2 regions of the Geobacillus sp. C56-T3 genome follow, and region 1 is predicted to be linked to the other one. Evidence: riboswitches for the same ligand, from Rfam matches in the RefSeq annotation. Region 1 holds a riboswitch; the other holds the start of a gene.
The links. A riboswitch is a leader RNA that binds a small molecule or an ion and turns the genes downstream of it on or off. The one in region 1 is predicted to bind S-adenosylmethionine.
Positions count from the first base shown of each region.

Region 1 (7,641 bases):
AGCGAAATCGACAATTTGTTGACGGCGGAACAATACGAGGCGATGATCAACGAAGGATAAACGTTCCTGCAATCTTCGCTTCGATTCGGGCACTCTATACATATCGGAATTTGATTGAAAAAAGGGGTGCTCGCGATGGCGCTGCAAACGACGCGCATAGATGTCACGGACCGGATCATCGGCAAACTGAACGGCCGCTCGCTGGAGCTGTACGAGGAAGGAGAGCTCATCGGGCGCCTTCCGCTTCCGGCGGCCGTCCCGTTGAAAAATGGGTATACCGAACAAAACGGAAGAATTTACAAACAGGTGACCGCTACCGTTGAGCCGGACCAAAAATATGTCGATTGCGACGGGGAAGCGGGCTGGTGTTGAAAGGCAACGGTGGATGGCCGTTGCTTTTCATTTTCAACATTTGGCCGGCGCAAGACATACAATAATAGTATCCTCATTTGAAGTTAGGTGGGTCGGACATGCGACGCGTGGAAAAAGTGATCATCGTCGAAGGGCGATCAGACAAGCAAAAAGTGGCGGCGGTGCTGAACGAACCAGTCGTCATCGTCTGCACAAACGGCACGATCAGTGATGCGCGCCTTGAGGAGCTGGCTGATGAGCTGGAAGGATGCGATGTATACGTCTTGGCCGATGCCGATGAGGCGGGGGAAAAATTGCGCCGGCAGTTTCGCCGCATGTTTCCAGAGGCGGAGCATCTTTACATTGACCGGGCGTATCGCGAAGTGGCGACTGCTCCGCCTTGGCACTTGGCGCAAGTGTTGTTGCGCGCTCGTTTCGACGTCCGCATCGAATTGCTGATGAGAGGGAGAGGCGAGTGAAAGCGATCGACCGAAACGATGTCAAGCGAGTGGTGGAAGTCGAGCCGCTTCTGGCCCTTTATTTGTATACACCGCTGTGCGGCACGTGCCAGCTGGCTCGGCGGATGCTCACGGTGGTGGAGCAGTTGTTTCCGGCGCTGCCGTTTTACGAAACGGACATCAACTATATCCCTGAGCAGGCCGTTGCGTGGAAAATTGAAAGCGTTCCTTGCCTGCTTCTTTTTAGGGACGGAACGATCGCAGGCAAGTGGTATGCCTTTCATTCCGTTCCGTATTTGTACGAAGTGATTCAAGCCTGCTTGCCGCCCCGATGATTCGCCTTTTTTTGACGCTGTTTGACACATTTCTTGGGAAATGACAAAAACGGCGCTCGTTCGTCAACGGGTTGTCGAGATTTTTGTGAAGGATTTCTCCTCTTCAGGTGGAAGTGAAAAAAATAAAAATGGGGGAGGGGATATCCATGGAAATGCGTGAATTAGTCGGGCAGTTCGTGGAACGGATGCAAGTGTTGCGCCATTTGGTGCCGATTTTGCCGGATGAGCAGCTATATGTTCGGTTTGAAAGCGATGACGAAACCGCCTTGCTGTTGATCGGCAAGGAATCAGCCGCTAGAGGGATGGAAAACGATGAACGGAAAACATTGACGGTGCGCGGCTCCAAAGAGGCGCTCGCGTCCCTGCTGAACGGCGAACTGAAGCTGCAGCAGCTCGTCCGGCTGCAAGAAGTGCACGTGTCAGGAAGCTTCCGCCATATGTTGCTGCTCGAGTCGCTCCTCCATTTGGCCAAGCCGTATCGGCACGTCGGATAAAAAAGATGTTGACACGATTCGACAGACAATGATACAATCACACTCGTAATCAATTGAATAGGCGATTGTTGCGCTCTTATCAAGAGAGGTGGAGGGATGTGCCCAATGAAGCCCGGCAACCGTCAGCGCATCTGCTGAAATGGTGCCAATTCACACAAAGCGGCCTGCTTTGAGAGATAAGAGACGGAATGGTGCACGATACCTTTCTGTTCTCTGCGGGCAGAAAGGTTTTCTTTTTGCGCTCTGCCGCTTGGGGAGGAAGGTGAAACGATGATTACACTCGAACAAGTGACGAAAATCTATCAGGCGGCCAACGGTTCGGTCACGGCTGTCGACAATGTGTCGCTTGAGATTCGCGAAGGGGAAATTTTCGGCATTATCGGCTACAGCGGCGCGGGGAAAAGCACGCTCATCCGCTTGCTCAATGGGCTCGAGAAGCCGACGAGCGGCCGGGTGGTCGTCGCCGGGCGCGATATGACGCGCGTGAAAGGTCGGGAGCTGCGCAAGGCGCGCCAAGAAATCGGGATGATTTTCCAGCATTTCAACTTGCTTTGGTCTCGCACAGTCAGGGAAAACATTGCCTTTCCGCTTGAAATTGCCGGCGTCCCGAAAGAGGAGCGGAACAAGCGGGTGGATGAATTGATCGAGCTTGTCGGCCTTTCCGGGCGCGAGGATGCCTACCCGTCGCAGCTGAGCGGCGGGCAAAAGCAGCGGGTCGGCATCGCCCGGGCGCTCGCCAACAACCCGAAAGTCTTGCTGTGCGACGAGGCGACATCGGCGTTGGACCCGCAGACGACTGATGCGATTTTGGACTTGCTCGTTGACATCAACAAGCGTCTTGGGCTGACGATTGTGCTGATCACCCATGAAATGCACGTCATCCGCAAAATTTGCGACCGCGTTGCGGTGATGGAAAGCGGCCGAATCGTCGAGCAAGGCGAAGTGTTGCATGTGTTCCGCAACCCGCAGCAACCGATTACGAAACGGTTTGTCAAGCAGCTGATCGAGCCCGAGGAGACGGAAGAGGCGATTTCCCATTTGTTTGGCCAATACCCGAGCGGGCTGATCGCGCAGCTGACGTTCGTCGGCGCGGCCGCCGGAAAGCCGCTCATCACCGAAGTGGTGCGCCAGTTTGCCGTCGATGTCAACATTTTGCAAGGGAAAATTTCGCAAACCCATCAAGGCGCCTATGGGGTGCTGTTCGTGCACCTCGACGGGGCGAGGGATGAAATCGACCGGGCGCTTGACTATATTCAACGCCAGCAAGTGGCGGTGGAGGTGATTCACGATGCTCGCTAACCTCCTGCCGAACGTGCAATGGGAGACGATGTGGGCGGCGACGGTCGAGACGCTGTATATGACGGGAGTGGCGGTGGCGGCCACTTTCGTCCTCGGAATCGTTCTTGGCTTGCTTCTATTTTTGACAGCGAAGGGCAACCTATGGGAAAACCGGTTTGTCAATACAGTGATTGCGGCGTTTGTGAACATTTTCCGCTCCATTCCGTTTATTATTTTGATCATTTTGCTCATTCCGTTTACAACATGGCTCGTCGGGACGATGCTTGGCGCCAATGCGGCGCTGCCGGCTCTGGTCATTGGGGCCGCGCCGTTTTACGCCCGCATGGTCGAAATCGCTCTTCGCGAAATTGATAAAGGCGTCATCGAAGCAGCCCAAGCGATGGGCGCCTCAACGTGGACGATCATTTGGAAAGTGCTGCTGCCGGAGTCATTGCCGGCGCTTGTCTCCGGCATTACGGTGACGGCGGTGTCGCTCGTCAGCTATACAGCGATGGCTGGAGCCATCGGCGCCGGCGGGCTTGGGAATTTGGCGTATTTGGAAGGGTTCCAGCGCAACCATAACGATGTGACGTTTGTCGCGACCGTATTGGTGTTGGTCATTGTGTTCGTCATTCAGGCCATCGGTGACTTTGTCACTTCGAAAATCGATAAACGATAAAGGGGGAAACAACTGATGAAGAAATGGCTGGGTGTGTTGCTCGCTGCTATTCTCGTGCTCGCTTTGGCGGCATGCGGCGGCAACAATAACGACAACGCGGAAGGCGGCAAAGACGGCAAATTGGTGAAGTTGAAAGTCGGTGCGTCGAACGTGCCGCATGCGGAAATTTTGGAAAAAGCGAAACCGATTTTGAAGAAAAAAGGCATCGACTTGGAGATCATTACGTTCCAAGATTACATCTTGCCGAACAAAGCGTTGGCTGAGAAGCAAATCGATGCCAACTATTTCCAACACATTCCGTATTTGGAATCGCAAAAGAAAGAGTACGGCTATGATTTCGTCAACGCTGGCGGCATTCATATCGAGCCGATCGGCTTATACTCGAAAAAATACAAAAGCATTGAAGAACTGCCGGACGGCGCGACGATCATCATGAGCAACTCGGTCGCCGACCATGGCCGCATTTTATCGATGCTGCAAGAAAAAGGGCTCATTAAATTGAAACCGGGCGTCGATAAAACGAAAGCGACAGTCAATGACATCATCGAAAATCCAAAGCATTTAAAATTTAAGGCCGATGTCGACGCCGGGCTTCTGCCGCAAATTTACAAAAACGGCGAAGGCGATGCGGTGCTGATCAACGCCAACTATGCGCTTGACGCCGGTTTGGATCCGGCGAAAGACCCGATCGCCGTTGAGTCGCCGAAAAACAATCCGTATGTGAACATTATTGCGGTGCGCAAAGGCGATGAAAACCGGAAAGAAATCAAAACGCTTGTCGAAGTGCTGCAATCGAAAGAAATTCAAAATTTCATTAAAGAAAAATACCACGGCGCCGTCATTCCAGCGGCGGAAAACAATCAATAACGGGAGCATTTCGCTTCCGTTTCTTTTTTTGTCTCCAAAAAGCCGCTCCTCTTAAACGAAACGAAAGCGGCAAAGGTTAAAACGATTCTGAATCCGAGGGCGCCGCGGCCGACCTGCTTCATCGGCCGTTCAAACGCGCCAGTACGGCGGCGAGCATAACGATGATGACGCAGTTTTGCAGGACGATCACCGCCGTTAAGCTGAAGGCGCCGTCTCCTTGTTCACCGAGGGTGTTGCCGATGATGATCCACGCCAAAAACGAAGCGAAAGCGGCGGTTAAGGCAAAGACAACCCAACGAATCAATGGTATTCTCCCCTTTCCTATGATGATGGAAGTGGAACAGAACCGTTTGTTTTCATCATCACATTCCGTCTATGTTGGCGAAACGGTGGTGTTTCCACACGCTTTCAATACCATTCGTTGTTTAATTTCGTTTTCCTTCATCCTATTTCGCGCAGGAGACTCCCACTTCAACGACCAAAGGGAGTAAGTGGGAGAGGAATGCTCGTTCCCCCTTTCTTTTGTGTATGATAGAATAAAGACGTGGAGAAAACTGTTAAATAAAGGCACTCCAATAACGGCTGCTCGATGTATGGAGTTGGTTGCAGGAAACGCTGCAACCGCAAAACATCGAGCGTAGGTCCGTCTGTTGTGTGTGGAAGCCAAGTACTGCCAACAGACACACCGAGAGAATCGGTAACGATGCAGGCATGACCTGCGTCGTTGGGCAGTCGTCAACCTGCCCCCTGATGCAACCCCAAGTCAAGGAAGGAGGACGAAGTCCGTTTGCACTTCTGGGGAGTTGCAAGCCCCCACTTCAAGCGTTAGCGAAGTGGGGGTAGTTGACGCATACTAACAGCAGAAACGAACAAAGGGAGGAAAATGATGATGAACAACGGAACACATGCATCGGTTGAATCCGCGCTTCGCCGCTACAAAGAAGGGATAGGAGCGTTCACCCAAAAACTTCCGAATGTGGCCGAGCGGTTTAACGCGTTTACGGAAGCGTGCTTTGCCGAGGGGGCGCTGTCGAAAAAAGAAAAACAATTAATCGCCCTCGGCATCAGCCTGGCGGCGCAAGACGAGTATTGCACGATTTACCATACGAAAGGATGCCTTGACGAAGGAGCGTCGGAACAGGAAATTTTGGAAGCATGCGCGGTGGCGGCCGCGTTTGGCGGCGGGGCGGCGATGAGCCAGGCGGTGACGCTCGTGCAGGAATGCCTCCGCGAGCTGCGGACGGCTCACTAGACTCCGGAAAAAACGGGGTCTTTTTTTTGCAAAAACTCGTACAAGCTTGCGGTTTTCGTGTAAAATAAATAAAAGATGCGGTTTTTCACATGGACATCGTGAAAAACAGAGCAGGGAAGTTGCAGGCAGTTTTCATTTGTTATAAAATGATAATGAGAATAAACTGAGAATGAGCGATCGCTAGAAGACAAGCGAGCGAATTGACTCTCAATCGGGAATTGGAGGTATGCTGCATGGCGGTATTGACGATTCGCAATCTCCACGTCGCCGTGGAGGGAAAAGAAATTTTAAAAGGAGTGGACTTGGAAGTCAAAGGCGGGGAAATCCACGCCATCATGGGTCCGAACGGAACGGGGAAGTCGACGCTGGCATCGGCCATTATGGGCCATCCAAAATATGAAGTGACAGAAGGATCGGTGACGCTCGACGGCCAGGATGTCCTTGAGATGGAAGTCGACGAGCGGGCGCGCGCCGGCCTGTTTTTGGCGATGCAATACCCAAGCGAAATCAGTGGAGTGACGAACGCCGACTTTTTGCGCGCTGCGATCAATGCCCGGCTTGGCGAGGGCAACGAAATTTCGCTCATGAAATTCATCCGCAAGCTCGATGAAAAAATGGCGTTTCTCGAAATGAACCCGGATATGGCGCACCGTTACTTGAACGAAGGATTCTCGGGCGGGGAGAAAAAGCGAAATGAAATTTTGCAGCTGATGATGCTTGAACCGAAAATCGCCATTTTGGACGAGATCGACTCCGGATTGGACATTGACGCGCTGAAAATTGTCGCCAAAGGCGTCAATGAAATGCGCAGCAGCGAATTCGGCTGTTTGATCATCACTCACTACCAACGGTTATTGAACTACATCACGCCGGATTACGTGCACGTCATGATGCAAGGGCGCATCGTCAAATCCGGCGGTCCGGAACTGGCGCAGCGGCTTGAGGCGGAAGGGTACGACTGGATCAAAAAAGAGCTTGGCATTGAAGACGAAACGGTCGGACAAGAAGCGTAAGCGTTAGGAGGAGGATTATGGCGACAGAAACGAAAATCCCATTCGATGAAACATACATCCGCACGTTCTCAAGCGGGCGCGGCGAGCCGGACTGGCTGACGGCGCGGCGCCTTGAGGCGCTTCGGCTGGCGGAGCGGCTGCCGCTTCCGAAACCGGAGAAGACGAAAATCGACAAATGGAATTTCACCGAGTTCGCCCGCCACACGGTCGACAGCGCGCCGTATGATGGCCTTGACGATTTGCCGGAAGCGGTCAAGGCGCTCATCGAGGCGGGCGAAGGAACGAAAAACTTGTACGTGCAGCGCAACCATACGCCGGCGTACGTGTCGCTGTCCGATGAATTAAAAGAAAAAGGCGTCATTTTCACCGACATCTTCACCGCCGCGCGCGAGCATGGCGACTTGCTGAAAAACTATTTGATGACGGCGGTCAAGCCGGATGAGCACCGCCTTGCCGCGCTCCATGCGGCGCTGCTCAACGGCGGCGTGTTTGTCTATGTCCCGAAAAACGTGGAGATTGAAACGCCGCTTCAGGCGGTCTATATTCAAGACGAAGACGATATCGCCCTATTCAACCATGTCATTGTCGTCGCAGAAGACAACAGCCGCGTCGTGTTTGTCGAAAACTATATATCGGCAAGCCGAGAAGGAAAAGCGGTCGTCAATGTGGTCGCCGAGGTGTTTGCCCAAGCGAACGCAAGCGTCTTTTTCGCCGCTGTCGACCATTTGGCGAAAGGCACAACGACGTATGTCAATCGGCGCGGCATCGCCGGGCGCGACGGACGGATCGAATGGGCGCTCGGGCTGATGAATGACGGCAACACGGTCTCCGAGAACATCACCCGCCTTGTCGGCGACGGCTCGTTCGGCGATACGAAAACGGTCGCGGTCAGCCGCGGCGAGCAAGTGCAAAAC
Region 1 is NC_014206.1:537,747-545,387, forward strand. It holds gene gcvH (glycine cleavage system protein GcvH) at 1-60, shown strand, start outside; gene GC56T3_RS02755 (YusG family protein) at 136-372, shown strand; gene GC56T3_RS02760 (toprim domain-containing protein) at 471-830, shown strand; gene GC56T3_RS02765 (thioredoxin family protein) at 827-1,144, shown strand; gene GC56T3_RS02770 (hypothetical protein) at 1,291-1,638, shown strand; SAM riboswitch class I at 1,712-1,821, shown strand; gene GC56T3_RS02775 (methionine ABC transporter ATP-binding protein) at 1,909-2,937, shown strand; gene GC56T3_RS02780 (methionine ABC transporter permease) at 2,927-3,595, shown strand; gene GC56T3_RS02785 (MetQ/NlpA family ABC transporter substrate-binding protein) at 3,611-4,462, shown strand; gene GC56T3_RS02790 (hypothetical protein) at 4,581-4,766, opposite strand; gene GC56T3_RS02795 (carboxymuconolactone decarboxylase family protein) at 5,352-5,714, shown strand; gene sufC (Fe-S cluster assembly ATPase SufC) at 5,948-6,727, shown strand; gene sufD (Fe-S cluster assembly protein SufD) at 6,745-7,641, shown strand, end outside.

Region 2 (7,641 bases), 1.4 Mb from region 1:
GCTCGTTTCTTGAACGCTCCCGATACAACCGCCGCTGCCGAGCGCTTGGCTTCGCGGTCAAATGGATTCGTCATGAACTAGCCAAACGTGGCCAACACCATGCTAGACATTGTCGACAGTTTGCCTCTTCCGTTGTGCCATCCCGCGAGAATGCAGCGCGTCAAGCGATTTCGAGGGATCGCGGATATGGGGTATTGTGCTTCCAAAAAGCAATGGTACTACGGTTTCAAGCTGCATCTTCAAGTGACCAATCAAGGGCTGGCCATGGGCTATGTCGTGACGGAAGCGTCCTGCCACGACGTCAAAGCGGCTGAAACGGTGATGACTCAAATCCCTCATCCCTACAACTTTGGAGACAAAGGGTACATCAGCCGCGCTCTTCGAGAAAAGCTGTATGAAGAACACCAAGCCGCGTTCTGGACACCGTCTCGACACAATCAAAAGCACGGCCCATCGAAGACATGGGAAGAATGGATCAGGAAAAAACGCAAAGTCATCGAGACGGTGTTTTCGATTCTCGTAGACCAATACCGGATCACCGACATTCGAGCGAATTCCATTGCCGGGTTTGAAGTGGCACTCGATGGCATCTTGGTGGCTTATTCCTTGGTCACACTAGGGCTGGTTGAGCGCTGACGCTCAACTAGCACCACGGGTTATACTAATTCACTTATTCAATCCTTTACATTCCATCATCGTTTATATCATACAATAGCACCTCGAACTCAAGTTCGAGGTGCTTGATAATGACCTGTGAGGGATTTGAACCCCCGACCCCTTCCCTGTCAAGGAAGTGCTCTCCCACTGAGCTAACAGGTCGTATCGCTATCGAACACATCTTTCATTATATAGACGAGCATACAGGTTGTCAACAACTTTTTTTAAAAATCGTTGTTCATGATGAAAAAAGAGAATCCTTCTTCAAATATCATGCATTCGAACGATTGAAGCAAGAGTGGAACACGGGGACGGGGAATCTTCGCCTTGAGCTGCTGTTTCGTGCAAGCTCGTTTCAAACGGCTGTCTGGCAACGAAGTCGAATATAGCAATTGACGCCTAGGCAGACGAGTAGCCAATACGGAAGAAAACACCTAACAACTTAGTCATCGTATTTTTTCTACATTCTGATTGTTCTATCAAGCGAGAATTAGTATATTAGAAATAAGCCCATAGTCTTAGAAGAAAGGCGGAAAAACATGTATCGTTCATTCGTGCACCAGTTGTTGCGTCATTATGTTACCGGCTCAGCGATTGCGGTGATGGGCGTCGGCTCGACGTTAATGTTGACGACGCTCGCCATCTCATGGGAAGAAGCGAAATGGCTGATTGGCATTTTGTTGTTCTCAGCCATGGTCATGGGAGCGGCCGAGTGGATCGTTTTTCGCCGTGACTTGGCGCCGATTCGCCGTTTTTTTGCCGTCAAAGAGCCGGACGAGAGGTTGGCCGCAAAGGCCCTGGAACAAACGCGCCGCTTGCCGTTATTGGCGGTTCGCCGCATTTTAGGCCCGCATCTGTTTGGATTGTCAATTCCCGGCATGGGGCTGACGGCTTTATGCATCCACTACCGTGTCCTATCTCTTCCCTATCGATACATTTTGTACGCCTTTATCGGCGCCATTTTGATTGCGTCGCTCCATGCGTTGATTGAATTTTTCTTGACAACGAAGGCGTGCCGGCCGCTGATGGCGCATTTGCTTACGAAGGCTGGCAAGATCGATGAAAGGCATCCGCCGCTTCCCGTGTCACTCAAAACAAAATTGCAGCTGACGGTCTTGTTCAGCAGCACGTTTCCTGTTTTATTGTTCAGCTTAGCGACGGAAATCAAATGGTCGCTCGCCGGACCGAGTGCATCCCACTGGTCATACTGGCCGTGGGCAGCCGTGATTTTGCTGTTTTCGATCGCATTTTCCGTTTTCTTGACTCGCCTGTTGGTTGACGAAATCAACGAGCCGGTCAGCGTACTGTTAACTCATATGAAACGGGCGGAAAACGAAATATATGAGCTGATCGCTCACAATGTCTATACGGACGAATTTGCGTATTTGCTTCGCGGATTCAATCATATGATCGATGCTGTGCATCGGCGTGATCGAACGAACAAAGAACTGCTCAACAGTTTCATCACCGTCTTGACAGCGGCGCTTGACGCTCGCGATCCTTATACAGCGGGACACTCGCTGCGCGTGGCCCGTTACGCGCTCGCGATTGGGGAAAAGCTTTCCCTTCCGGATGAACAGCTGGATGCCTTGTATCGCTCCGCTCTGCTGCATGACATTGGAAAGATCGGCATTCCAGACGCCATTTTGCTGAAAGACGGAAAATTAAGCGATGACGAATTTGCCTGGATCAAAAAGCACCCTGCCCTTGGGGAGGCCATTTTGCGAGAAGTCAGGCCGATCGAACCGATCGAACCGCTTTTGCCCGGCATTCGCTCCCATCACGAACGCATCGATGGCAAGGGATATCCGGATGGCTTAGCAGGCGACGACATTCCGTTGTTTGGCAAAATCATCGCCGTGGCCGATGCATTTGACGCCATGACTTCGGATCGTCCGTACCGAAAAGGCATGGATATTCGCCAAGCGGCGGACATCTTGAGAAAAGGAAAGGGAACGCAGTGGGACAGCGAACTCGTCGACCTTTTTTTGAAACACTTACAAGAGGAGAAGCTGTTGTCAACCTCAGCGGCATCTTGAACCGCCCGCCGAGCTTGGAAGGCTTGGCGGGCTGATTGCTATGTCGTTGAAACCGACGGCCGCTCTTTCACGAACGACAGCGCCTGCTCGAAATCGCGGATCAAATCGTTCACATCCTCAAGCCCGACGCTCAGCCGCAGCAAGCCGTCGGTAATGCCGCGGCGGAGCCGCTCTTCTTTTGGCATGGCCGCATGCGACATTTTCGCCGGGTGCGATAAAATCGACTCGACCGCCCCAAGGCTGACAGCAAACACCGGCAGGCGGACGTTTCGGACGAACGTCCGAGCCGCTTCTTCATCGGCTAAGCGGAACGACAGCACAGCGCCAAACCCGGCCGCCTGATGGCGCTGGATGTCATGGCCTGGGTGGTGCGAAAGCCCCGGATAATACACTTTTTCGACCTTTGAATGACAAGCCAAATACTTGGCGATGGCGGCCGCTGATTCAGACGACTGCTTCAGCCGAACGTGGAGCGTTTTTAATCCCCGCAGCACAAGCCACGCATCTTGGACGCCAAGGACGGCGCCAAACGCGTTTTGCAGTTTGTACAATTCTTTTCCCAATTCTTCATCTTTCACCACCGCCAATCCTGCGACGACGTCGCTATGGCCGGCTAAAAATTTCGTGGCGCTGTGAAGGACGACATCGACTCCAAGATCAAGCGGCCGCTGCAGCGCCGGCGTCATGAACGTATTATCCAAGAATGTCAAACAGCCATGCGCCTTCGCCAACTTGACGACGCCTTGAATATCGGTCACTTTTAACAATGGATTGGACGGCGTTTCCATATAAATGACTTTCGTGTTCGGCCGGATGTTTTCCGCCACTGCGTTTAAATCGGTCATATCGACAAACGTATATTCAATGCCAAAGCGGCCGAGCACCTCCGTAACCATCCGGTACGTGCCGCCATAGACGTCTTCGGTCACAAGCACGTGGTCGCCTTTTGAGAGAAGCAAAAACGCCGTTGAAATAGCCGCCATACCAGAGGCGAACGCAAACCCGCGCGTTCCGCCTTCTAACGCCGCGATCGTTTCCTCAAGCGCCTCGCGCGTCGGGTTGCTGGAGCGGCTGTAGTCGTATTTGCCGAATGAATCGAAATCGAACTGATGGAACGTGGAGGCGTGCTGGATCGGCACGCTCACCGCCCCCGTTTCGCGGTCGACTTTCCATTCGTTATGGAGCAGTTTCGTCGAAAACGCCCATTCCTGTTCCATCGCTTACACCTCTTTCATGTTTTTCAATGCCTGCGCCAAATCGGCGATCAAATCGTCAGCGTGCTCAATGCCGACCGAGAAACGGAGCAGCCGGTTGCAAATACCGTTTTGGATGCGGATTTCCTCAGGAATGTCCGCATGCGTCTGCGTCGCCGGGTACGTAATAAAGCTTTCGACTCCGCCCAGGCTTTCCGCGAACGTAATGAGGCGCAAGCTTTTTAAAAACCCGTTCACCCACTTTTCATCGGCAATCCGGAACGACAGCATCCCGCCTCTCCCCGGATACAACACATCGGTGACATCTTCATGTTCGCGCAAAAAGCCGCTGATGCGCCTGGCGTTTTCTTCATGCTGGCGCATCCGCAGCGCCAGCGTTTTCATCCCGCGAATCAACAGCCACGAATCAAACGGCGACAAAACCGCGCCGATGGCGTTCTGATACTCGGCCAGGCGCTGACAGAGCTCCTCGCCCTTGGCGACGACAAGGCCAGCCAACACGTCGTTATGGCCGCCTAAATATTTCGTGGCGCTGTGGATGACAATATCGGCGCCTTGTTCGATCGGGCGTTGAAGCACCGGTGTATAAAACGTGTTGTCAACGATCAACAAAAGCCCATGCCGCTTGGCGAACTCGGAGACAGCGCGGATATCGGTCTCATGCATAAGCGGGTTCGTCGGTGTTTCCAGGAAAATCGCTTTCGTTTTTTCGGTGATACACGCTTCCACCTCAGCGAGATCAGTAAAATCGACATAATGGAATCCAAGACCGTACTTGCGCCAGCCGCGCTCAAACAGGCGGTACGTGCCGCCGTAAAGGTCGGCCGATACGAGAAACTCGTCTCCGCTCTCAAACAAGGCGAGCACCGTCTGAATGGCGGCCATGCCGGAGCTGAACGCATAGCCTTGGTCGCCGCCTTCCAGTCTCGCGATCGCTTCTTCGACGATTTTGCGCGTCGGGTTGCCGGTGCGGATGTAGTCAAACCCGGTCGACTCTCCGATGCCGGCATGGCGGTAGGCGGTGGAAAAATAAACCGGCGGGTTGACCGTCCCCGTCACTGTTTCGCTCCGGTTGCCAATTTGCGCTAACAACGTCTCCAGTTTCTCCATCTCATCTCTCTCCTTCTGCTGAAAATTCCATCATGGATCAACGGCCGACTACTTGACGCCCAATGAAGCGCCGCTGTCTGTCGGGCAACGGCCGAGCGCCTTGGTCCTAGACCGCCTCGCGGTTGATGGGAGCGGCCGCTTGAGTAAATAAAAAAAGTCTTCTAAGAAGAAGACTTTTCCATACGCACATGGTCATGCTTCTTCTTATCTGCCGAATTGAATGCTCAATTCGCTGGATTTAGCACCTGGCCGCCGGGCGGCTGGTTGCTGAAGCTTCATTGGGCCAGTTCCCTCCGCTTCTCTTGATAAGAATGAGACGCGTATTCAATTTTTCTAATTTTAATAAAAAATGTAGCGCATTCCCCCCGTTTTTGCAAGCCATTTTTTTGTGAATGGCACGATTCGGCAAATTCGCAAAAAATTCGAGCCCTTCGTTAACATCTTTTGGCGCAAATATGTTACAATAACAGATGAACTTACGCTTTCATGGAGGATGGTCATGGCGACAGCAACAGGAACGATGCGCGACTGCAAGTTGTACAGCGGAGAGCTGCAAGAAGAAATCGAACTGCTCGTCTACTTGCCAAGCAATTTTTCGCCGCTTTACAAATATTCTTTATTAATCGCGCAAGATGGCAAAGATTATTTTATGTATGGAAAAATGAAAACCGTCATCGAAACGCTGATGGCAGAAGGAACAATCGACCGGACGATCGTCGTCGGCATCCCGTATCGGAACGTCAACGACCGCTACGAGAAATACCACCCGGAAGGCCGAAAGCACGAAGCATACCTTCGTTTTTTAGCCCATGAACTCGTCCCGTTTTTGGACCGCGAACTGCCGACATACCAAATGGGCAAAGGCCGGGCGCTGATCGGCGATTCGCTCGGCGGAACGGTGTCGCTTCTAGCCGGGTTGTTGTATCCGCATACATTTGGGAAAATCGCCATGCAGTCCCCCTATATCGATGACTCGGTATTGGCGCGCATCCGCTCATTCCGCGATCCATCGCTCCTTTCGCTTTACCATTCTGTTGGCACAGAGGAAACAGCGGTGAAAACGACGGATGGCCATGTGCGCGATTTTATCACCCCGAATCGAATGGCGCGGGACTTGTTTATGGAAAAACGGTTTGCTTATACGTACCATGAGTTCGAAGGCGGTCATGCGTGGACGTATTGGCAGCCGGATGTACCCCGGGCCGTAGCCGCTGTTTTATCGTTATAGGACAAAACGGAGCAACTTCAAAGATGTCGAAGCCGCCGCATTCAATTCCGTGCGTTTCCTGCGCGTGGAAAAAGAACTGGTTCAAGGAGGGAAAACAAAATGAAGTACGGCATTGTGATCTTTCCGCCAAAACGGATTCAGGACTTCGCCAACTCGTACCGGAAACGGTACGACAGCCATTACGCCCTCATCCCGCCGCATATTACGCTGAAATACCCATTTGAAGCGGATGAGGAGCAAATAAAAAAAATGGCGAAAGAGTTGCGCCGCATTGCGGCGGAAACACCTCCCATTCCGATCAAAGTGACCAAATTCAGCTCGTTTTACCCGACAAGCAACATCATTTATTTGAAGGTGGAACCAAACGACGTGCTCGAGCGCCTTCATGAACAACTGCACAGCGGCTTGTTCGCCGGAAAGCCGGAGTTTGTGTTCGTGCCTCACATTACGATCGGCCGCGATTTGCCGGGCGCAGAATATGCGGACGTCTACAGCCAGCTGAAGCTGCAAGATGTGCACTTCGAGGAGACCGTCGACCGCTTCCATCTTCTCTATCAGCTGGAAAACGGCTCGTGGACCGTCTATGAAACGTTTATCGTCGGAGGAAAGGAAACGGTCTGAGATGAACATTGCGATTGGCACAACGCAAGATCGCGCTTTGTACGAAGACGCCTTGCGCGTCCGCCGGCTCGTATTCATTGAGGAGCAAAACGTGCCGGAAGACGAGGAAATCGACGCATTCGAGGACGACTCGTTCCACCTCGTCCTGTATGATGGCCAAACACCGGTCGGTGCTGGGCGGCTCCGTTTCATTGACGAAGGCGTCGGCAAAATCGAGCGCATTTGCGTCCTGCCGTCCTACCGCGGCCGCGGCGCCGGACGGATGGTGATGGAAGCGATCGAACAGCTGGCGAAAACAAAAGGGGCGAAAACGGCGAAACTGAACGCCCAGACGCACGCGGAACCGTTTTACAAAAAGCTCGGCTACACGACCGTCTCCGGCGTCTTTATGGACGCCGGCATCCCACATGTGACAATGGTGAAATCGCTCGAATAACCAGCTGAGCGTTCCTCGCCTACATTGCATCAAGTGCTGGGGGATTTCTAGAAGGCCGGTGATTTAATGAAAAAGGCGGCTCATCCCAACTCTTTTTCAGTTAAAGAAGCCTTGTCAGATCTGTTCTCCTTTCTGATCAAATATCGCCGGTTTAAGCAAAAACTAGTTTTTCACCAGCCTTCTAGAAGGCCGTTGAAAAACAACAGATTCGCTCGATTTGTGAGAAATCGCAAGGAATGAAGTGATGACCTTGCAAGGTTTTTCAATTTGAGAAACACTGTTGGAGAGCAGTATTTCCCCTTAAATCACCGGCCTCCTAGACACCTTTTTTGCATG
Region 2 is NC_014206.1:2,828,138-2,835,778, forward strand. It holds partial or broken gene GC56T3_RS13915 (IS982 family transposase) at 1-636, shown strand, start outside; tRNA gene GC56T3_RS13920 (tRNA-Val) at 748-819, opposite strand; gene GC56T3_RS13925 (HD-GYP domain-containing protein) at 1,197-2,696, shown strand; gene metC (cystathionine beta-lyase) at 2,735-3,913, opposite strand; gene GC56T3_RS13935 (methionine biosynthesis PLP-dependent protein) at 3,917-5,020, opposite strand; SAM riboswitch class I at 5,222-5,332, opposite strand; gene GC56T3_RS13940 (esterase family protein) at 5,520-6,248, shown strand; gene GC56T3_RS13945 (YjcG family protein) at 6,348-6,869, shown strand; gene GC56T3_RS13950 (GNAT family N-acetyltransferase) at 6,871-7,305, shown strand.
Region 2: it holds a riboswitch for S-adenosylmethionine, as region 1 does, so the genes downstream of both, GC56T3_RS13935 (methionine biosynthesis PLP-dependent protein) here and GC56T3_RS02775 (methionine ABC transporter ATP-binding protein) in region 1, are expected to answer to the same signal.